Regions from separate parts of the Streptomyces sp. CA-249302 genome, predicted to be linked through region 1. Evidence: riboswitches for the same ligand, from Rfam matches in the RefSeq annotation. Region 1 holds a riboswitch; each other region holds the start of a gene.
The links. A riboswitch is a leader RNA that binds a small molecule or an ion and turns the genes downstream of it on or off. The one in region 1 is predicted to bind cobalamin.

Region 1 (7,553 bases):
TCGGCGGCGCGACCCGTGCGGCTGAGGGTGAAGGCGACCTCGTAGCGGCTGGCGAGGGTGTCGGGGTGGTCCGGGCCCAGGAGGTGGGCCCGTTCGGCGGCCACCCCGCGGTGCACCTCGCCGGCCTCCGCCCAGCGGCCCAGCCGGCCCAGGCTGAGGCCCGCGTTGTGCCGTCCGGCGAGTGCGGTGATCGCCTGCTGGGAGGGGGCGGCGGGCTGGTCGGGCGCGGGTTCGTCGGCGCGGCCGGCGGCGGGCCGGGGGATCCACTCGCCGGTGAGTCCGGCCCCGGCGTCGGGAGGCGTGGTGCCGAGGCCGGCGCCGGTGGCCTTGTGGCCGGTGGTCATGCCCCGGGTCCAGGACGGCAGGCGGGCCTCGCGCGAGGTCTCCGGCGGACGCAGGTTCGGCTGCGGGGTCACGACGGTCGGCACGTACATGGGCGTCGTACGGCCCATGCTGATCCTGCGGCCCAACTCCCGGGCGTCGTGCGGGCGTTGCTCCGGCAGCTTGGCCAGCAGGTCCAGGATGACCTTCTCGAGGTACTCGGGGATCTCCGCCCGCCTGCTGCGCGGCGGCTGGGGCGGGGTGTCGCGGTGACCGACGAGGATCGCCCAGGCGTCCTCCAGGTCGAAGGGCGGGGCGCCGGTGGCGATCTCGTACAGCACGCACCCCAGCGAGTACAGGTCGCTGCGCTGGTCGACCTCGGAGCCGCCGATCTGCTCCGGGGACATGTAGTGCGGGGTGCCCATGGCGATGCCGGTGCCGGTGAGCCGGGAGGTGAAGCCGATGTCCGCGCCGAGCCGGGCGATGCCGAAGTCGCAGATCTTCACCGTGCCGTCGGTGAGCCGCATGATGTTGGCGGGCTTGAGGTCGCGGTGCACGATGCCCTGCTGGTGGGTGTAGGCGAGGGCGGCGGAGACCTGGTCGGCGATCTCGACGACCTCGCCGACGGCGAGCGGGTGGTGCTTGTTGTCCTCCAGGAGTTGGCTGAGGTTGCGGCCGTCCAGGAGTTCCATGACGAGGTAGAGGATGCCGTCGGACTCGCCGAAGTCGTGGACGACGGTCACCCCGCGGTGTTGCAGGGCGGCGGCCACGCGGGCCTCGCGGCGGAAGCGTTCGCGCAGGACTCGGGTGAAGGCCTGGTCGTGGTGCGGGCCGAGGGGTTTGAGGCACTTCACGGCGACGTGCCGGCCCAGCGACTCGTCCCGGGCCCGCCACACCTCGCCCATACCGCCCCGCCCGATCAGATCGAGCAGCCGGTACCGGCCCTGGATCAGCCTGCTGTCCCCCATCTCCCGCGATCGCCCCCGTAACTGTCCGACCCGCCCACCCCTGGCTCGTCCAGTATGGCGAGCTGTCGTCCGAGTTTGTACGGTGCCGGGCGCGAGCCGGGGCCGAGCCGTGACATGGCGCGGATGATGTGTTTGGGCGGGAGTTGCCAACGCACACGTGCGGGAACGCAGCGCAGCACGTTGCCCGTGGCACGCAGTTGCAGGGTGACGGTGTCGGGTTTCGGGGCCGGTCTGCCGTACAGCTCGTGGGCGTACGGCGGCAGGGCGGCGTACGCCAGCTGCGCCACGCGCCGCCACAGCACCTCGCGCGCCGGGACGAGGAGGGGGTGCGTCGGCGGGCGGAGCAGGAAGTCGTCCACTTCACGTGCCTCGGGCCCGGCGGCCAGTTCGGGCCGCACCTTCTCGAAGTAGGCGGCCATCTCCTCCTGGTTCGCGGGTACGGCGTCGGGGTCGAGGCCCACCAGGCGGGCGCTGACGCGGTGTTCACCTATGTAACGGTCGGCCTGCGCGTCCGTGAGCCTCAAACCCGAGCGCCGCCCGACCTGGAGATAGGAGTCGATCTCGGCGCAGTGCACCCACAGCAGCAGCTCGGGCTCGTCGACGCCGTACCGCTCCCCCGTGTCCGGGTCGGTCGCCCCGAGCATGCTGTGGATCTTCCGCACCCGGGCCCCCGCGCGCTCGGCGGCCTCGGTCGTCCCGTACGTCGTGGTGCCGACGAAGTCGGCGGTCCGCATCAGCCGGCCCCAGGCGTCCTTGCGGCCCCTCTTTTGACGATTAAACGCAGTGGAGTTCTGCATGACTCCGCGCACCGCGCGGGGATGCAGCGCCTGGAGGTAGAGCGCGCGGACGCCGGCGACCCACATCATGGGGTCGGCGTGCATCTGCCATGTGACCGACTTCGGTGTGAACAGCCCCGGATCACCCATACCGGCAGGCTAACGCCGTACCCGCGGCATCCCCAGACCGATCCACGAGATGATCTCCCGCTGGATCTCGTTGTTGCCGCCGCCGAAGGTGAAGATGACCGCCGAGCGGTAGCCGCGCTCCAGCTCGCCGTGCAGGACCGTGCCCGCCGAGCCCTCCTTCAGCTCGCCCGCCGCGCCGACGATCTCCATCAGCCAGGCGTAGGCGTCCCGGCGGGCTTCGGAGCCGTAGACCTTGACCGCGGAGGCGTCCTGGGGGGTGAGGGTGCCGTTCTGGACGGCGTGCACCATGCGCCAGTTCATGAGCTTCATCGCGTCGAGCCTGGTGTGGGTCTGGGCGAGGCGGCGGCGCACCCACGGGAGGTCGACGACCCGGCGGCCGTCGGCGAGCTTGGTCTCCATCGCCCAGCGCTGTACGTCCTGGAGGGCGCGGATCGCCATGGTGCCGTGGGCGGCGAGGGTGACGCGTTCATGGTTGAGCTGGTTTGTGATCAACCGCCAGCCCTGGTTCTCGGCGCCGACCCGGCGGGCGACGGGGACGCGGACGTTCTCGTAGTAGCTGGCCGTGGTGTCGTGCGAGGCGAGAGTGCGGATGACGGTGCAGGAGTAGCCGGGGTCGGTGGTGGGGACGAGGAGCATGGTGATGCCCTTGTGCGGCGGGGCTTCCGGGTCGGTGCGGGTCGCGAGCCACACCCAGTCCGCGGTGTCGCCGTTCGTCGTCCAGATCTTCTGGCCGTTGACGACGTATTCGTCGCCGTCGCGCACGGCCCGTGTCTTCAGGGACGCCAGATCCGTGCCGGCGTCGGGCTCGCTGTAGCCGATCGCGAAGTCGATCCGGCCGGCGAGGATCTTGGGCAGGAAGTACGCCTTCTGCTCGTCGGTGCCGAACTGCATGATCGTGGGCCCGACGGTGTTGAGCGCCATCAAGGGCAGCGGGACACCCGCCTGGGCGGCCTCGTCGAAGAAGATGAACTGCTCCATCGCGGTCAGGCCGCGCCCGCCGTACTCCTTCGGCCAGCCCACGCCGAGCCAGCCGTCGGTGCCGAGGCGGCGGATGGTCTCGCGGTAGAAGCGCTTCTGGGCGGCCGGGTCGCCGTGCCGGGCGTAGGCGTTGTCGGGCACCAACCCGGCGAAGTACGAGCGCAGTTCGGTGCGCAGCCGCTGCTGCTCGGGCGTGTATTCGAGGTGCACGGCGCCTCCAGGCTTCGCAGGCCGGTCCTGACGGCGCACACGGTAGAACGTGTTCCAGAAATTGGGAATGGCGTCGCGGACGGAAACGGGAGTAGGCGCAAAACGGCCAGGGCCCCCGGATCTCGACGGTTCCGGGGGCCCTGGCCGGTGAAGTGCTCAGTGGGCGACGGGTGTTGCCTGTGCCGCAGCGGTGGCGCGCGCCGGCTCGGGAGCCAGCACGCGCTCCGCCAGCAGTCCGAAGACCAGCCCGAAGGTGGTCCACAGGGTCGCCTGGACGGCCAGGGCCGCCAGCCGGAACTGCCAGAGCAGGGTGGCCGGGAAGGTCTTCGGAACCTCGTTGAAGGAGGGCAGGAACGCGTACGCGAGCCCGACCACGAGGAGGAAGAACGCCCCGGCCGCAAGGGTCGCGTTCCAGTTGCCCAGGCGCGGCGCGAGGCGCTTGCCGAGGATCACGGTGGCGACCGCGAGCAGGACGCTGAGCAGGACCATCAGGAAGTACAGCGAGGTCCGTTTGCCGATGGTGTCGGGGTCGCCGACGGACGGCGGGTTGGCCGGGTACTTCAGGAACGGCACGACGTACACGGCGATCAGGCCGGCGGCCGCCAGGAGCAGCGCGCTCGCGCGCGGCCCGAAGCGGCCGATGCGGCCCAGCGCGAAGCAGTACGCGAGGGCGGCGATGCCGCCGAACGCGATGCCGTAGACGAGGACACCGGTGGACAGGCCCGCGGTGGACTGCATCGTGCGGCTGACGGTTTCGACGCCGTGTTCGTGCGAGTGCGCCTCCTCGAAGGCGATGGCCGCGTCGACGCGCGGTTCACCGAGGAAGTAGGCGACGACGAGGGCGAGCAGGCCCGCGGCGAGTCCCGCGAGCATGCCACGCACCAGGAGGTTGCGGACGGTTGCCGAGTTCATGGGCTCGTACGTTCTCCCCGGCCGTCAGTGGCAGGGGAAGCCGAGCAGGTGGCGGGCGTCGTGCACCCACTCGTGCACGTCGGATCCGCTCATCACGGAAGTGGCGCCCTGCTCGGCGCCGACGAAGTAGAGCAGGACCAGCATCAGGATGCCGAAGAAGACCGCCCAGGGGACGATCGCGCCGATCGGCAGCTTCGCCGGTACGGCGGTGGGAGTGGTGGTCGGCTGAGCGACAGACTGCGCCATGGCAGGCCCTCCTGGGGAACTCGCGTCCCGTCTCGGTGGTGCAACAGGACGACGGGCGGGTCTGACTCGCCCGGCACGCACCCAGGGTGCGTGCCCGGCATACAGTGGCGCGACCGTGCCGGAATTCCACCGGCTTCCGCTGTGCCGTCGTCAATATCCACGAGAAGGTACCGCGAAGCGGGGGTGCGGCCAAGAGCGCATGAAACCGGCGTGAGCGCCCTTGGGGAGCCGTTTTCGCCGGTGGATCAAGGGACTTGAAGGGATGTCGAGCGCGGGATGGACGTATGACGAGCCGAGTGATCTTGATCTCACCCGCGATCACGGCGGCCCTCAGGGAGGCCCGCTTCGACGACGGCTGCCCCCTGGACGCCGCCGGGTTGCGGCAGGCCCGGGCGGCCGCCGGCACGCTCCCGGCGGCCGTACACACCGTGTCCTCCCCCACCGTGCGCTGCCGTGAGACGGCCGACGCGCTCGGCCTCGACGCCGTGGACGCACCGGAGTTGGCGGGGCTGGACGCGGGGCGCTGGCGCGGGGAGACGCTGGCGGAGGTGAGCGGGCGGGAGCCGGAGGCGCTGGCCCGCTGGCTGTCGGATCCCGGCTCCGCCCCGCACGGCGGGGAGCCGGTGGCGGCCCTGTGCGACCGGGTCGAGGGCTGGCTGGGGTCGGCCGTTCCGGGGCGGACCCTCGCCGTGGTCGAACCCGAGGTCGCACGGGCCGCGGTGGTGCGGGCGCTCGGGGCACCGGAGTCGGCCTTCTGGCGCACCGACGTCCCGCCGCTGACCGCCGTCGAACTCAGCGGCAGGTCGGGACGCTGGAACGTGCGGCTCGGCCGACCCCTCGGTGGCGAAGCCCCCTGAGCGTCAGTTCAGGGTGGCGAGGAAGTCCGTGCAGGCCTGGGCGCATTCCCGGCAGGCCTTCGCGCCGTCCTCGGCACCCGGCTGCGCGTCGAAGACATGCGCGCTCTCCAGGCACACGGTGCGGCACCACTCCACCTGCATGTGCAGGCCGGCCTCGTCCAGCCGGTTCTGCTCCGACAGCACTCGGCAGGTCGCGTCGCACACCTCCGCGGCCATGATGCCCTTGCGTCGTGCGAGTTCCTGGTGCTGTGTCCCGTCCGGATCCAGGAGGCTCGCGCGCAACGCACACGCGCGTGCGCAGTCGGTACACGCCTGGGCGCAAGCGAAGCGGTCCTCCAGGAACCGGAAGAGCTCCTGCTGGGTCGTCGTAGTCACAAGGGGCGGGTAGCCGGGGCCGACCGCGTCAAACACCGGGAACGACGGTCTGTCGCGGGAACGGCGTCCTGTCATTGATGGCAGGTGCACATGGAGGCCCACGCGTACGGGCCGCGGCGCACTCGGGAGCGGCCTGGTCGTGGCGGGGGTGGTGGTCGTCGCCCTCTTGCTCGGCGCGTTCTGGCTCGGCGCCCGGGTGCGCCGCCAGGAGCTGACCCCGCCCGGCCCGAAGGAGCGGCCGAGGCTGCCGGACGGCGGACCGGTGCGCGAGGTACGGGAGGGACGCGAGCCCGACGAGGTGCCCCGCGGCGATGACCGACTGACACCGCACGAGCTTCCGGGCCACGCCAACTCGCCCCCCCGGAGCGCCCGGGCGCCTGGAGCAACTGCGCACGGGCGCCGAGCCGACGTCGGGCGCCCCGGCACGGCGCCCTGGACCAAAGGGGCAAGCCCAAGGGCGACCGCACCTGAGCGCGGGCGGCGCCGGTCACCTGCTGTCGCTGCGCTCGGTGGCCTGCGCGAGTGCCGCTCGGCCCGCCTCCAGCCGGGCCGCCGGGATCCGGAACGGCGAGCAGGAGACGTAGTCCAGGCCGATCCGGTGGAAGAAGTGGATGGAGTCCGGGTCGCCGCCGTGCTCGCCGCACACGCCGGTCTCCAGGCGCGGGTTGACCGCGCGTCCGGCCCGGGTCGCCAGCTCCACCAGACGTCCGACGCCTTCCTGGTCGATCGAGTCGAACGGCGACACCGCGAAGACGCCCTTCTCCAGGTACAGCGGGAAGAACGAGGCCTCGGCGTCGTCCCGGGAGAGACCCCAGGTCGTCTGGGTGAGGTCGTTGGTGCCGAAGGAGAAGAAGTCCGCGGCCTCGGCGATGCGTGCGGCGGTGAGCGCGGCTCGCGGCAGCTCGATCATCGTGCCGATGGGACAGTCGAGTTCGGTGCCGGTCTCGGACGCGACCTCGGCGAGGACGCGTTCCGTCTCGGCGCGGGCCAGGCGGAGTTCCTCGACCGTGCCCACGAGCGGAATCATGATCTCGGCCTTCGGGTCGCCACCGGCGCGCAGACGGGCCGTGACCGCTTCGGCGACGGCACGTACCTGCATGGCCATCAGGCCGGGCACGGCGAGGCCCAGCCGTACTCCGCGCAGGCCGAGCATCGGGTTCTGCTCGTGCATGCGCTCGACGGCGGCGAGGAGTTCACGGTCACGCGGGTCGGGGTCGGCGGCCTCGGCCAGGCGTACGGCGAGTTCCGTACGGTCGGGCAGGAACTCGTGCAGCGGCGGGTCAAGGAGTCGGATCGTCACCGGCAGCCCGTCCATGGCCTCGAGGATTCCGGTGAAGTCCGCGCGCTGCAGCGGCAGCAGGGCCGCGAGGGCCGCCTCGCGCGCGGTGTCGTCGCGGGCCAGGATCATCGCCTCGACCAGCGCCCGGCGTTCGCCGAGGAACATGTGCTCGGTGCGGCACAGGCCGATGCCCTGTGCGCCGAGGCCGCGGGCGCGGGCCGCGTCCTCGGGGGTGTCGGCGTTGGCCCGGACCTGGAGGCGGCGTACGGAGTCGGCGTGGTCGAGCGCGCCGAGCACGGCCTCGGTGAGCGGACCGGCCGCGGCGCGGGTCTCCAGGGCGCGGCCGACCTCGGACACGGTGAGCGGGAGCTCGCCGAGGTGGACGGTGCCCGCGGTGCCGTCGACGGAGACCGTGTCACCCTCGCGTACGACCACTCCCGACGGGGTGGTGAAGCGGCGGCCGGCCGGATCGACGGCGAGG
Region 2 (7,553 bases), 1.9 Mb from region 1:
CAAACCGTTCCGCCGCCGCACCCGCGTCATCGCGGTCGCCGTCGCGGCGCTGACGGCCGGGGGGAGCGTCCTCGCCGGGTTACCGGCCTCGGCGGCGAGCCTGCCGAAGGGACACGACGTCTCCTCGCACCAGAGGAACGTCGACTGGTCGAAGGCGAAGGCCAAGGGCGCCAAGTTCGTCTACATCAAGGCGACCGAGTCCACGAACTACCAGAACCCTTACTTCGGCCAGCAGTACAACGGCGCCCGCAACGCCGGCATCGTCCGCGGGGCGTACCACTTCGCGCTGCCGAACAAGTCGTCGGGCAAGGCGCAGGCGGCGTACTTCGTGCGCCACGGCGGCGCCTGGACCGCGGACGGCTGGACGCTGCCGCCCGCGCTCGACATCGAGTACAACCCGTACGACAAGAAGCACAAGTGCTACCGCCTGAGCCACTCGAGCATGGTCGACTGGATCGCCTCGTTCAGCAACGAGGTGAAGCGGCTGACCGGCCGCCGCCCGGTGATCTACACGACCGCCCACTGGTGGAACACGTGCACCGGCAGCAGCCGCGCCTTCGCCGCCAACCACGCGCTGTGGATCGCGCGGCACGACTCGGCGGACGCGGGGTCGCTGCCGGCCGGCTGGTCGTTCTGGACCTTCTGGCAGTACGACAACAGCGGCAGCCTGCCGGGTGACCAGAATCTCTTCAACGGGTCCCTGGCCCAACTGAAGCGGTTCGCGCGCGGCTACTGACCGTTCTGGACACCGCGAAGCCCACCTCAGTTCACCTTCCGTTTACCCAGGTTACGTACGTTCGTACGACCAATGACCTCGAACGATTGCCTGGGTAAATGGAAAACTTCTCGCTGATCCTCGCGATTGTGGTGATCACCGCACTCGCGTTTGATTTCACGAACGGTTTCCACGACACCGCCAACGCGATGGCCACGACCATCTCGACCGGTGCGCTCAAGCCCAAGGTCGCGGTGGCCATGTCCGCCGTCCTCAACCTTGTGGGTGCCTTCCTCTCCGTGGAGGTCGCCAACACGATCTCCAAGGGTCTCGTCGACGAGACCGGCATACGTCCCGAGGTCATCTTCGCCGCCCTGGTGGGCGCGATCCTCTGGAACCTGCTGACCTGGCTGGTGGGCCTGCCCTCCAGCTCCTCGCACGCCCTCATGGGCGGTCTGATCGGCGCCACCATCGCCTCGGCCGGCCTGGGCGCGGTGCACGGTGACGCGCTGGTCACCAAGGTCCTGATCCCGGCGATCGCGGCCCCGGTGGTGGCGGGCGTCGCCGCGATGCTCGCGACCCGGCTCTCCTACACCCTCGGCAAGAAGGCCGACGGCAAGGCCGCCGCGAAGGGCTACCGGGCGGGCCAGATCGCCTCGGCCGGCCTGGTCTCGCTGGCCCACGGCACCAACGACGCGCAGAAGACGATGGGCATCATCACCCTCGCCCTGGTCGCCGGCGGTGCCGTCGCCCCCGACTCGGACCCGCCCACCTGGGTCATCCTCTCCGCGGGCCTGGCCATCGCGCTCGGCACCTACCTCGGCGGCTGGCGCATCATCCGCACGATGGGCAAGGGCCTGACCGAGCTCCAGCCGCAGCAGGGCTTCGCCGCCCAGACCAGCGCGGCGACGGTCATCCTGGCCTCCTCGCACCTCGGCTTGTCCCTCTCCACCACGCACTCGGTCTCCGGTTCGGTGATGGGCGCGGGCCTGGGCCGCAAGGGCGGGGTGGTCCGCTGGTCCACGGCGACCCGGATGTTCGTGGCGTGGGCCCTGACGCTGCCGGCCGCCGCCCTGGTGGGCGCGCTCGCCGAGTCGGTCACCGACCTCGGCGACTGGGGCACGGCGGTCGTCGCCGTCTTCCTCGTCGCCTCCGGCGCCGCGATCTGGAAGCTCTCCCGCCGCGAGGTCGTCGACGCGTCGAACGTCAACGACGCGGACGAGCCGGCCGGCGTGGTCACCACGGCGATCGCCGCCGTGACGCCGCCGCCGGCGGGCACGGTGACCGAGGGCCTGACGGCCACGATCCCCGCGCCCGCGCCGGCCGCCCCGGCCCCCACCACGACCGAGCCGGCCACCCCGCCGGCCGCCGTCTGAGCCCCGCACCCCGGTAGAAGGAACCCTCACCATGAAGATCGACTGGGAAGCGCTCGGCTCCGTCTTCGGCGTCAGCCTCGTGGTCACCGTGGGCCTCGTGGCCCTGTTCACCCTCGGCATCATGGGCCTGTCCCGCCGCGAGCGGGCCACCGCCGAGGGCGGCTCGGCGCCCCTCGCGGTCACCGGCGCGTACGTCTGCTTCGCGGCGTGCGCGGCGGCGGTGGCGTACGGGATCTCACTGATCGTGGCCTGAGGCCACCCCACAACTCACCTGCGCACGGCGCCCCCTGACCGCATCCACGCCAGGGGGCGCAGTCATGTGCGCTGTGGGCCTCAGCACACTCCCCCACCGCAGGTCAACGGCAAGTTGACTGCCGTTCGGGGGCGTGGTGGACTGCCGGAGCCATTTACGGCGGCAAGGGAGGAAGCCGGTGCGAGTCCGGCGCGGTCCCGCCACTGTCACCGGGGTAGGTAGCCCCGGGAGCCAGGAACTCCCACCGCCGGTCTCGTCGAACCAGGGCGTGGACACCCTGAGTGAGGACATATCGCCATGCGCGGCTGCCTGTTGAGCGTCAACGCCCGAGCACTGCCCCACCCCACGGCCGGCTGAGCCGATGCGTGCCGATCGCGTCTTCGCGTACGGCGCCGCCGCCGGACTTCTCGGTGACCACCTGCTCGGCGATCCGCGCCGCGGGCATCCGGTCGCCGTCTTCGGGCGGGCCGCGGGCGCCGTGGAACGGGTGTTGTGGCGGGACCACCGCGGGTGGGGCGCGCTGCACATCGCCGTGTGTGCAGGGGGGACGGTCGGGCTCGGTGCCGTCGCGGAGCGAGTCGTACGACCGTCCCGTGCCGCTTCCGTCGCACTGACCGCCGCCGCCACCTGGGCCGTTGTCGGGGGGACCTCGCTCGCGCGGGAGGCCCGCGGGATCGGCAAGTCCCTCGATGCCGGGGACGTCGAGGGTGCCCGGGCCCGGCTGCCGCATCTCTGCGGGCGGGATCCGCAGGCGCTGGACGCCGACGGGATCGCCCGAGCCGTCGTCGAGTCCGTTGCCGAGAACACCTCCGATGCCGTCGTCGGGGCGCTGGTGTGGGGGGCCGTCGGCGGGGTGCCGGGGCTTCTCGGGTTCCGGGCCGTGAACACGCTGGACGCCATGGTCGGGCACAAGTCGGCCAAGTACCGGCGGTACGGGTGGGCTTCGGCCCGGCTCGACGACGTCGTTGGGTGGCCCGGTGCCCGGCTCACCGCCGCGCTCGCGACCGTCGCCGGGGGCGATCCGCGCGGAGCGGTACGTGCCTGGCGTACCGACGCCGGAAAGCATCCGAGCCCCAACGCCGGACCCGTGGAGGCCTCCTTCGCGGGGGCGCTCGGCGTGCGGCTCGGCGGGACGCTGTCGTACGGCGGGCGGGTCGAGCACCGGCCCGTGCTGAACACGCCGGGGCGCGCCGTCGCCGTACAGGACATCGAGCGGGCGGTACGGCTGTCCCGGCGCGTCGGTCTCCTCGCGCTCGGCGTCGGTGTCGCCGCGCGGCTGCTGGTGAAGGGACGTACGAAATGAGCGGGGGGCTGCTCGTCGCCGGTACCACCTCCGACGCCGGCAAGAGTGTGGTCACCGCCGGGATCTGCCGGTGGCTGGTGCGGCAGGGGGTCAAGGTCGCGCCCTTCAAGGCGCAGAACATGTCCCTCAATTCGTTCGTGACGCGCGAGGGTGCGGAGATCGGGCGGGCGCAGGCCATGCAGGCGCAGGCCTGCCGGGTCGAGCCGACCGCGCTGATGAATCCCGTGCTGCTGAAGCCCGGGAGCGAGCAGAGCAGTCAGGTCGTGCTCATGGGGAAGCCCGTGGGGGAGCTGAGCGCCCGCGGGTATCACGGGGGGCGGCAGCAGCAGCTGCTCGGGACCGTGCTGGAGTGCCTCGCCGAGTTGCGGGGCACTTATGACGCGGTGATCTGTGAGGGGGCGGGCAGTCCGGCCGAGATCAACCTGCGGCGGACGGACATCGTGAACATGGGGATCGCCCGGAACGCCGGGCTGCCCGTGCTCGTCGTCGGCGACATCGACCGCGGGGGCGTCTTCGCCTCCTTCTTCGGGACCGTCGCGCTGCTGTCGGACGAGGACCAGCGGCTCGTCGCGGGGTTCCTCGTCAACAAGTTCCGAGGGGATGTCTCGCTGCTGGAGCCGGGGCTCGACATGCTGCACGGGCTCACCGGGCGGCGGACGTACGGGGTGCTTCCGTTCCGGCACGGGCTGGGGATCGACGAGGAGGACGGGCTGCGGGTGTCCCTGCGGGGGACGGTCCGGGAGTCGAACACGGCTCCGCCCCTCGGCGAGGACGTACTGCGGGTCGCCGTCTGTGCCATCCCGCTGATGTCCAACTTCACCGACGTGGACGCGCTCGCCGCCGAACCGGGTGTCGTGGTGCGGTTCGTGGACCGGCCGGAGGAGCTCTCCGACGCCGACCTCGTCGTCATTCCGGGGACCCGGGGGACGGTCAAGGCCCTGGAGTGGCTGCGGGAGCGGGGGCTTGCCGAGGCCCTGGTCCGCAGGGCCGCCGAGCAGCGGCCGATCCTCGGCGTCTGCGGTGGCTTCCAGATCCTCGGGGAGCACATCGAGGACGAGGTCGAGAGCCGCAAGGGGGCCGTGGACGGGCTCGGGGTGCTGCCCGTGCGCGTGCGGTTCGCGCGCGAGAAGACGCTCACCCGGCCGGTGGGCGAGGCCCTCGGCGAGCGGGTCGAGGGGTACGAGATCCATCACGGGGTCGCCGAAGTCACGGGCGGGGGCGCCTTTTTGGACGGCTGCCGGGTCGGGCAGACCTGGGGTACCCACTGGCACGGTTCGCTGGAGTCGGACGGGTTCCGGCGGGCGTTCCTGCGGGAGGTGGCGGCCGCCGCGGGCCGTCGTTTCGTGCCGGCCCCCGACACCTCGTTCGCCGCGCTGCGCGAGGAGCAGCTCGAGCGGCTCGGCGACCTGATCGAAGAACACGCGGACACGGACGCGCTGTGGCGGCTCATCGAGTCGGGCGCGCCGCAAGGACTGCCTTTCATTCCACCGGGAGCGCCCGCATGAGCACAGTGCTGTTGTTGTCGACCGCCGACACGGACCTGCTGGCGGCCAGGGCCGCAGCCGGTGCCGACTACCGGATCGGCAACCCGACCCGGGTGGACGTGACCGAGGAGCTGCCCGGTCTCCTCGACGGCGCCGACCTCGCCGTCGTACGGCTGCTCGGCGGCAAGCGGGCCTGGGAGGACGGGCTGGCCGCGCTGAAGGCGTCCGGGATCCCCACGGTGCTGCTCGGTGGAGAGGCCGTCCCCGACGCGGAGTTGATGGCCGAGTCGTCGGTGCCGGCCGGTGTCGTCGCGGAGGCGCTGCGGTACCTCGTCGAGGGCGGGCCCGAGAACCTCACCGAGCTCGCGCGGTTCCTCTCCGACACCGTGCTGCTGACGGGTGAGGGGTTCGTCGAGCCGCGGAAGATGCCGGAGTACGGCGTCCACGGCTCGTACGAAAGGGTCGACGGCCGCCCGACCGTGGGCGTGCTCTTCTACCGGGCCCATGAGCTCAGCGGCAACACCGCTTTCGTCGACACCCTGTGCGACGCGATCGAGGCCCGTGGCTCCAACGCCCTTCCCGTGTACTGCGGTTCGCTGCGCGGCGCGGACGCGGGGCTGTACGAGATCCTCGCCGAGGCCGACTCCCTGGTCGCCACCATCCTGGCCGCCGGCGGCACCCACGCCTCGCAGGCCTCGGCCGGCGGTGACGAGGAGGCCTGGGACATCGGGGCCCTCGCCGACCTCGACGTCCCTGTCCTGCAAGGACTTTGCCTTACGTCGTCCCGGGCGGCCTGGGACGAGTCGGACGCGGCACTGTCCCCCATGGACGCGGCGATGCAGGTCGCGATCCCGGAGTTCGACGGGCGCCTCATCACCGTGCCCTTCTCCTTCAAGGAGCAGGGCCCTGACGAGGTTCCGGTGTACGTCGCCGACCCCGAGCGGGCCGCGCGGGTCGCCGGGATCGCCGTACGGCACGCCCGGTTGAAGCACAAGGCGAACGCCGACAAGAAGCTGGCGCTCGTCTTCACGGCGTACCCGACGAAGCACTCGCGGGTCGGGAACGCGGTCGGTCTCGACACGCCCGCTTCGGCGGTACGGGTCCTGGACTCGCTCCGCGCCGCCGGGTACTCGCTCACCGAATACCCCGACAACGGCGACGAGTTGATCCACCGGCTCATCGAGGCCGGCGGTCATGACGTCGAGTGGCTGACCGAGGACCAGCTGGCCGCCGCGCCCGCGCGGGTGCCCCTCGCGGACTACCGGGCGTGGTTCGACAAGCTCGACCCGGAGCTGAGGGACGGAATGCTGGAAGCGTGGGGCGAGCCACCGGGCAACCTCTACGTCGACGGGGACGACATCGTCCTCGCGTCTCTCCGGTTCGGGAACGTCGTCGTGATGATCCAGCCGCCGCGCGGCTTCGGCGAGAACCCGATCGCGATCTACCACGACCCCGACATGCCGCCCTCGCACCACTACATGGCGGCCTACCGGTGGCTGGAGAATTCCTTTGGGGCCGACGCCATCGTGCACATGGGCAAGCACGGCACGATGGAATGGCTGCCGGGCAAGGGACTTGGGCTGAGTGGTGGTTGCGCGCCGGACGCCGTCCTCGGTGAACTCCCCCTCATCTACCCCTTCATCGTCAACGACCCCGGCGAGGGCACCCAGGCCAAGCGGCGCGGGCACGCCACGGTCGTCGACCACCTCGTGCCGCCGATGGCCCGTGCCGACACGTACGGCGACCTGGCCAAGCTGGAGCAGCTGCTCGACGAGTACGCGCTCGTCTCCGACCTCGACCCGACCAAGGCGCCGGCCGTGCGGGCGCAGATCTGGACGCTGGTCAAGGCGGCCGAGCTGCACCACGACCTGCATGTCGCCGAGCAGCCGGACGACGGCGACTTCGACGAGTTCGTGATGCACATCGACGGCTATCTGTGCGAGATCAAGGACGTGCAGATCCGCGACGGGCTGCACATTCTCGGCGGCGGGCCGGTCGGTGAGCCGCGGGTGAACCTGGTACTCGCCGTGCTGCGTGCCTCGCAGGTGTGGGGCGGTCAGGCGAACGCACTGCCGGGGCTGCGGGCCGCGCTGGCCGCTCATTTCGGGCTGGTCGAGAAGGAGTTGCTCGCCGAGCCGGGTGCCGGGGTGAAGGTCCCGGTCGAGCTGACGGACCTCGTCGAGGGCCCGTCCCGTACGGCCGCCGACGCGATCGACCTGCTGGAGCAGCTGTGCCGGCGGTTCGCGGAGGGGATGGAGGCGCGGGGCTGGGCAACCGCCGAGAGCCGTGCGCTCGTCTCCGAGGTCCTCGGCTTCGAACTCCCGGACGCCGTCGCGGTGTTGGAATTCGCGTGCGACGAGGTCGTGCCGCGGCTGGCGAGGACGACGGACGAGATCGGCCACATCCTCAAGGCGCTTGACGG
Region 3 (7,553 bases), 6.7 Mb from region 1:
CGCGGTCACCGGCATCCTGGCGACGATGCCGTACATCGCGCTCCAACTGGTCGGCATCCAGGCCGTGCTGGACGTGCTGGGCCTCGGCGGCGGTACGGACTCCAACTGGTTCGTGAAGGACCTGCCGCTGCTGATCGCCTTCGGCGTGCTGGCCGCGTACACCTACTCCTCCGGTCTGCGGGCCCCCGCCCTGATCGCCTTCGTCAAGGACGCGCTGATCTACATCGTCATCGCGGTGGCGATCATCTACATCCCGATCAAGCTGGGCGGCTTCGACGACATCTTCGCCTCGGCGAACGACAAGTTCACGAAGGCGGGCGCCGGCGCCCTGGTGTCGCCCCCGGCGGCCCACTGGACGTACGCCACACTGGCGTTGGGCTCCGCGCTCGCGCTCTTCATGTACCCGCACTCGATCACCGCGACGCTCTCCTCCAAGAGCCGTGACGTGATCCGCCGCAACACCACGATCCTGCCGCTGTACTCGCTGATGCTGGGCCTGCTCGCGCTGCTGGGCTTCATGGCGATCAAGAGCGGGGTCGACGTCACCAACCCCCAACTGGCCATCCCCCAGCTCTTCGAGGACATGTTCCCGAGCTGGTTCGCGGGCGTGGCCTTCGCGGCGATCGGCATCGGCGCGCTGGTGCCGGCGGCCATCATGTCGATCGCGGCAGCGAACCTCTTCACCCGCAACATCTACAAGGACTTCATCAAGCCGGACGCTACGCCGGAGCAGGAGACCAAGGTCTCCAAGCTGGTGTCCCTGCTGGTGAAGGTGGGCGCGCTGGTCTTCGTCCTGACGATGGACAAGACGGTGGCGATCAACTTCCAGCTCCTGGGCGGCATCTGGATCCTCCAGACCTTCCCGGCGCTGGTCGGCGGCCTGTTCACCCGCTGGTTCCACCGCTGGGCGCTGCTCGCGGGCTGGGCCGTCGGCATGATCTACGGCACGGTCGCCGCGTACAACGTGGCCTCCCCCACCAACCCCGACCAGAAGCACTTCGGCGGCTCCAACGCGGAGATCCCCGGCATCGGCGAGATCGGCTACATCGGCCTGACGTCCTTCGCCCTGAACGCCCTGGTGACGGTGGTCCTGACCTTCGTCCTGAAGGCCGCGAAGGCCCCGGAGGGCATCGACGAGACCAACCCGTCCGACTACACGGCGGACGCGGGCGATCCGGGAGTGGAAGTGGAGCTTCCGCCCGCTACGGCAGGTGCATCTCACCAGTAGTCACGGTGATCAATGGGTCGTCGGAAAACCGGCGGCCCATTGTCGTACCTGCCAGGCAGACTCTGGCCATGGACATCCAGATCCGCCCGGCGGACCCCACCGAATACGACGCCCTCGGCGAGATCACCGCCCAGGCCTACCTCCAGGACGGCCTCCTGGCCTTCGGAGACGAGGACGACTGGTACCTGGGCGAGCTGAGAGACGTGGCGAAGCGCGCCGCCCACGCAGAGGTCCTGGTCGCCGTCTCCCGCACGGAACTGCTCGGCGGCGTGACCTTCGCCCCCGCATCCGGCCCCATGGCGGAGCTGGCCCGCCCCGGCGAGGCCGAGATCCGCATGCTCGCGGTGGCCCACGCGGCCCGCGGCCGTGGCGCCGGCGAGGCCCTGGTCCGTGCCTGCGTCGACCGCGCGCGAGCAGCCCAGTGCACCGGCGTCGTCCTGTCGACCCAGCACACGATGCACGCCGCCCACCGCATCTACGAACGCCTCGGTTTCCGCCGTGCGCCGGGCCGCGACTGGAACCCGATCCCCGGTGACGAGTTCACTCTCCTCACCTACGAGTTGACGCTCTGAGACGACACGCGACACAACATCTGGGGGCGTCACCGCAACCCGGCACAAGATGTATGCTCATGCTCGCTGTCGCCGCAGGGGAATCCGGTGCGAATCCGGAACTGTCCCGCAACGGTGTACTTGTGCACGCCTTGTGCGTGTACGGGAGTCAGTCCGAGGACCTGCCGACAGTGCGCCCGGCCGCCGTGGCCCGGGTGCCATGACGTCCGGGCCTCGTGGAATGGGCCGGTGGACGCGACGCCGTGCGCGCTCGTGAGCTGCCCCCTGCCCTCCGCAAGGCCCCGTGCCCAGCGAGGGAGAGCCCCACGTGACCATCGCGCCAGCCGACCCGGCCTCAGCGTTCGCCCCTGTGGAACAGGACGGTCCCGCGGCCGCGTTGCTGCGGACCCTGACCGAGCTGACCGCCGACCTCCCCGACGCCGACCCCGGCCGGGTCGCCGCCGCCGCACTCCGCGGCCGGTCAGCGCGGGGGGCCGTGCCGGATGTCCTCGTGGAGTTGCGCGAGCTGGCCACGGAGGCGGCGGCCGGGCTCATCTCCGAGGACCCGGCGTACAGCAGGCTGGCGGCCAGGCTCCTCACCGTCAGCATCGCCGCCGAGGCCGCCTCCCAGGGCGTCACCACGTTCACCGGGTCCGTCGCCGTCGGCCATCGGGAGGGCCTCATCGCCGACCGTACGGCGGAGTTCGTGCGCGTCCACGCCGTGCGGCTCGACGCGCTCGTCGACCCGGCCGGCGACGACCGCTTCGGCTACTTCGGCCTGCGCACCCTGCACAGCCGCTACCTGCTCCGGCACCCGATCACCCGCAAGGTCATCGAGACGCCCCAGCACTTCATGCTCCGGGTGGCGAGCGGTCTGGCCGAGGACACCGTGCTCGATTCAGAAGCGGGGACCCGCGCCCTGGACGAAGTCGCCGCGCTCTACCGCCTGATGAGCCGGCTCGACTACCTCCCCTCCTCCCCCACCCTGTTCAACTCCGGTACCCGGCACCCCCAGATGTCGTCCTGCTACCTCCTCGACTCCCCCGTCGACGAGCTGGACTCCATCTACGACCGCTACCACCAGGTCGCCCGCCTCTCCAAGCACGCCGGCGGCATCGGCATCGCCTACTCCCGCGTCCGCAGCCGCGGTTCGCTGATCCGCGGCACCAACGGGCACTCCAACGGCATCGTCCCGTTCCTCAAGACGCTGGACGCGAGCGTCGCCGCCGTGAACCAGGGCGGCCGGCGCAAGGGTGCCGCCGCCGTCTATCTGGAGACCTGGCACTCCGACATCGAGGAGTTCCTGGAGCTGCGCGACAACACCGGTGAGGACGCCCGCCGTACGCACAACCTGAACCTCGCGCACTGGATCCCGGACGAGTTCATGCGCCGGGTCAACGCCGACGAGCAGTGGAGCCTCTTCTCCCCCGCCGACGTACCGGAGTTGGTGGACCTGTGGGGCGAGGAGTTCGACACGGCCTACCGCAGGGCGGAGGCGGCCGGGCTGGCCCGCAGGACCATCCCGGCCCGCGACCTCTACGGCCGCATGATGCGCACCCTCGCGCAGACCGGCAACGGCTGGATGACCTTCAAGGACGCCGCGAACCGTACGGCGAACCAGACGGCCGAGCCGGGCCACGTCGTCCACTCCTCCAACCTCTGCACGGAGATCCTGGAGGTCACGGACGACGGGGAGACGGCGGTCTGCAACCTGGGTTCGGTCAACCTCGGCGCGTTCGTGGTCGACGGGGACATCGACTGGGAGCGCCTGGACGAGACGGTCCGTACGGCCGTCACCTTCCTCGACCGCGTGGTCGACATCAACTTCTATCCCACCGAGCAGGCGGGACGTTCGAACGCCCGCTGGCGCCCGGTCGGCCTCGGCGCGATGGGCCTCCAGGACGTCTTCTTCAAGCTGCGTCTGCCCTTCGACTCCCCCGAGGCCAAGGCCCTTTCGACCCGGATCGCCGAGCGCATCATGCTCGCCGCGTACGAGGCCTCCGCCGACCTGGCCGAGCACAGCGGCCCGCTGCCGGCCTGGGACAGGACCCGTACCGCCCGCGGAGTCCTGCACCCCGACCACTACGGCGTCGAGCCGACCTGGCCGGACCGCTGGGCCGCCCTGCGCGAGCGCGTCGCCGCGGTCGGCCTGCGCAACAGCCTGCTGCTGGCCATCGCCCCCACGGCCACCATCGCGTCGATCGCCGGCGTCTACGAGTGCATCGAGCCGCAGGTCTCCAACCTCTTCAAGCGCGAGACCCTCTCCGGCGAGTTCCTCCAGGTCAACTCGTACCTGGTGAACGAGCTCAAGCAGCTCGGCGTCTGGGACGCCCGCACCCGCGAGGCGCTGCGCGACGCCAACGGCTCGGTGCAGGACTTCGCCTGGATCCCGGCCGACGTGAAGGCGCTCTACCGCACGGCGTGGGAGATCCCGCAGCGCGGCCTGATCGACATGGCCGCGGCCCGCACCCCGTACCTCGACCAGTCCCAGTCCCTGAACCTGTTCCTGGAGACCCCGACCATCGGCAAGCTCTCCTCGATGTACGCGTACGCCTGGAAATCGGGCCTGAAGACGACGTACTACCTCCGCTCCCGCCCGGCGACCCGCATCGCCCGCGCGGCACAGGCGACCCTCCCCGTACAGACGACGGACGCCGTCGCCTGCTCCCTGGAAAACCCCGAGTCCTGCGAGGCCTGCCAGTAATGCCCAGCAACCAGAACCTGCTCGACCCCGGCTTCGAGCTCACCCTCCGCCCCATGCGCTACCCGGACTTCTACGAGCGCTACCGGGACGCCATCAAGAACACCTGGACCGTCGAGGAGGTCGACCTCCACTCGGACGTCGCCGACCTCGCGAAGCTGTCGCCGATGGAGCAGCACCTGATCGGCCGGCTGGTCGCCTTCTTCGCGACGGGCGACTCGATCGTCGCGAACAACCTGGTGCTGACGCTCTACAAGCACATCAACTCCCCCGAGGCGCGGCTGTACCTGTCGCGCCAGCTCTTCGAGGAGGCCGTGCACGTCCAGTTCTATCTGACCCTCCTGGACACCTACCTGCCCGACCCGGAGGACCGTGCCGCCGCCTTCGCGGCCGTGGAGAACATCCCGTCCATCCGCGAGAAGGCCGGCTTCTGCTTCAAGTGGATCAACGAGGTCGAGAAGCTGGACCGCCTGGAGACCAGGGCCGACCGCCGCCGCTTCCTCCTCAACCTGATCTGCTTCGCGGCCTGCATCGAGGGGCTCTTCTTCTACGGCGCCTTCGCGTACGTCTACTGGTTCCGCAGCCGCGGCCTGCTGCACGGTCTCGCCACCGGCACCAACTGGGTGTTCCGCGACGAGACCATGCACATGAGCTTCGCGTTCGACGTGGTCGACACCGTCCGCAAGGAGGAGCCGGACCTCTTCGACGACGAGCTCGGGGAGCAGGTGACGGACATGCTGCGGGAGGCCGTCGAGGCCGAGCTCCAGTTCGCCCGTGACCTGTGCGGCGACGGGCTGCCGGGCATGAACACCGAGTCCATGCGCCAGTACCTGGAGTGCGTGGCCGACCAGCGGCTGACCCGGCTCGGCTTCGCCCCGGTGTACGGCTCCGAGAACCCCTTCTCCTTCATGGAGTTGCAGGGCGTCCAGGAGCTGACCAACTTCTTCGAGCGGCGCCCGTCCGCGTACCAGGTGGCCGTGGAGGGCACGGTCGACCTCGACGAGGACTTCTAGCCCCCGTCCAGCCCCGCCAGGCCCTGGACGGCCCATGGAGCTTCCATGGGCCGTCCATGCATCGGCTATGGAGCGGCAAAGTTCTTCCGGCGCATCTGGCTCCGCATCCTCGGCCCCGGCTACGTTCTGCCCGTCCCGCCATGTCCACAACACAGGCACAGGACGCCCAAATGTGTCATGCCCATGACGGCATCGCGCACCGCCGCCGCTACGCGCGTCACAGGCCTGCCACCTGCGTCGAGAACCCCACTCCAACGACGGAGGCAGTACCCCCATGCGTGAGAAGACCGGACGGAGTCTGCGAAGACTCCTGACCACCGCCATACCCGCCCTCGCCCTCGGCCTCGCCGGGTTGGTCGCCGCACCGGCACACGCGGCACCCGCGGTGTCCGCGACGGCCCACACCACCCGGGTCACCCAGAACGCCAAGGCCCTCACCTCCCCCGACCGGCAGACCTTCCACTCCACCGGCAAGGCGGGGCAGAAGGTGCCCACGAAGCACCTGTGCGCCACCGCCGCCCCCGGCCAGGCGGCCTGCTTCGCGCAGCGCCGTACCGACATCAAGCAGCGGCTGGCCTCCGCGGTCGCCGCCGCCGCGCCCTCCGGCCTCAGCCCGGCCAACCTGCACAGCGCCTACAACCTGCCGTCAACGGGCGGGTCGGGCCTGACGGTTGCCGTGGTCGACGCCTACAACGACCCCAACGCGGCCTCGGACCTGGCCACTTACCGTTCGACCTACGGCCTGTCGGCGTGCACGGTCGCCAACGGCTGCTTCAAGCAGGTCAGTCAGACCGGTTCGACGACCTCGCTGCCCTCCAACGACTCCGGCTGGGCCGGCGAGGAGGCGCTCGACATCGACATGGTCAGCGCCGTCTGCCCCAACTGCAACATCATCCTGGTGGAAGCGAACTCGGCCACCGACTCCGACCTCGGCACCGCCGAGAACGAGGCCGTCGCGCTGGGCGCCAAGTTCGTGTCCAACAGCTGGGGCGGGGACGAGTCCTCCTCCCAGACCAGCGAGGACACCTCGTACTTCAAGCACCCGGGTGTCGCGATCACCGTCTCCGCGGGTGACTCCGGCTACGGCGCCGAGTACCCGGCGACCTCCCAGTACGTGACGGCGGTCGGCGGCACCGCCCTCTCCACGTCCTCCAACTCCCGCGGCTGGACCGAGTCCGTGTGGAAGACCAGCTCCTCCGAGGGCACCGGCTCCGGCTGCTCGGCGTACGACTCGAAGCCGAGCTGGCAGACCGACACCGGCTGCACCAAGCGCATGGAGTCCGACGTCTCGGCGGTCGCCGACCCGGCCACCGGTGTGGCCGTGTACGACACCTACGGCGGCTCCGGCTGGGCGGTCTACGGCGGTACGAGTGCCTCGTCGCCGATCATCGCGGGCGTGTACGCCCTCGCGGGCACCCCGGGCTCCAGCGACTACCCGGCGAAGTACCCCTACTCGCACACCGGCAACCTGTACGACGTGACCAGCGGCAACAACGGCTCCTGCTCGACCTCGTACTTCTGCACCGCCGCCACCGGCTACGACGGCCCGACCGGCTGGGGCACCCCCAACGGCACCACGGCCTTCGCCTCCGGCAGCACCTCCGGCAACACGGTGACCGTCACCAACCCGGGCAGCCAGTCGACCACCACCGGCAGCTCGGTCAGCCTCCAGATCAGCGCGACCGACAGTGCGAGCGCGACCCTGACCTACAGCGCGAGCGGACTGCCGACCGGCCTGTCCATCAGCAGCTCGACCGGCCTGATCTCGGGCACGGCGTCCACCGCGGGCACGTACCAGGTCACCGTCACGGCGAGCGACAGCACGGGCGCCTCCGGCTCGGCCTCCTTCAGCTGGACCGTCGGCTCCTCCAGCGGCACCTGCACCTCGTCGCAGCTGCTGGGCAACGCCGGCTTCGAGTCGGGCAACACCACCTGGACCGCCACCAGCGGTGTGATCACCAACTCCAGCAGTGAGTCGGCGCACGCCGGGTCCTACTACGCCTGGCTCGACGGGTACGGCTCCACCCACACCGACACGCTCTCCCAGTCGGTGACCGTGC

Region 2: another riboswitch for cobalamin. It lies ahead of ACQEWB_RS11250 (cobalamin biosynthesis protein); the one in region 1 lies ahead of ACQEWB_RS02495 (CbtB domain-containing protein).
Region 3: another riboswitch for cobalamin. It lies ahead of ACQEWB_RS32900 (ribonucleoside-diphosphate reductase subunit alpha); the one in region 1 lies ahead of ACQEWB_RS02495 (CbtB domain-containing protein).

What each region holds. Positions count from the first base shown of each region.
Region 1 covers NZ_JBNJMG010000001.1:561,409-568,961, forward strand. The annotation lists gene ACQEWB_RS02475 (tetratricopeptide repeat protein) at 1-1,289, opposite strand, end outside; gene ACQEWB_RS02480 (oxygenase MpaB family protein) at 1,271-2,215, opposite strand; gene ACQEWB_RS02485 (acyl-CoA dehydrogenase family protein) at 2,225-3,403, opposite strand; gene ACQEWB_RS02490 (CbtA family protein) at 3,560-4,315, opposite strand; gene ACQEWB_RS02495 (CbtB domain-containing protein) at 4,340-4,561, opposite strand; cobalamin riboswitch at 4,597-4,726, opposite strand; gene ACQEWB_RS02500 (histidine phosphatase family protein) at 4,846-5,418, shown strand; gene ACQEWB_RS02505 (ferredoxin) at 5,422-5,793, opposite strand; partial or broken gene ACQEWB_RS02510 (DUF6479 family protein) at 5,867-6,145, shown strand; gene ppdK (pyruvate, phosphate dikinase) at 6,281-7,553, opposite strand, start outside.
Region 2 covers NZ_JBNJMG010000001.1:2,492,369-2,499,921, forward strand. The annotation lists gene ACQEWB_RS11235 (lysozyme) at 1-736, shown strand, start outside; gene ACQEWB_RS11240 (anion permease) at 835-2,091, shown strand; gene ACQEWB_RS11245 (hypothetical protein) at 2,123-2,344, shown strand; cobalamin riboswitch at 2,465-2,604, shown strand; gene ACQEWB_RS11250 (cobalamin biosynthesis protein) at 2,706-3,647, shown strand; gene ACQEWB_RS11255 (cobyric acid synthase) at 3,644-5,152, shown strand; gene cobN (cobaltochelatase subunit CobN) at 5,149-7,553, shown strand, end outside.
Region 3 covers NZ_JBNJMG010000001.1:7,236,790-7,244,342, reverse strand. The annotation lists gene mctP (monocarboxylate uptake permease MctP) at 1-1,228, shown strand, start outside; gene ACQEWB_RS32905 (GNAT family N-acetyltransferase) at 1,297-1,800, shown strand; cobalamin riboswitch at 1,854-1,983, shown strand; gene ACQEWB_RS32900 (ribonucleoside-diphosphate reductase subunit alpha) at 2,108-4,483, shown strand; gene ACQEWB_RS32895 (ribonucleotide-diphosphate reductase subunit beta) at 4,483-5,493, shown strand; gene ACQEWB_RS32890 (putative Ig domain-containing protein) at 5,768-7,553, shown strand, end outside.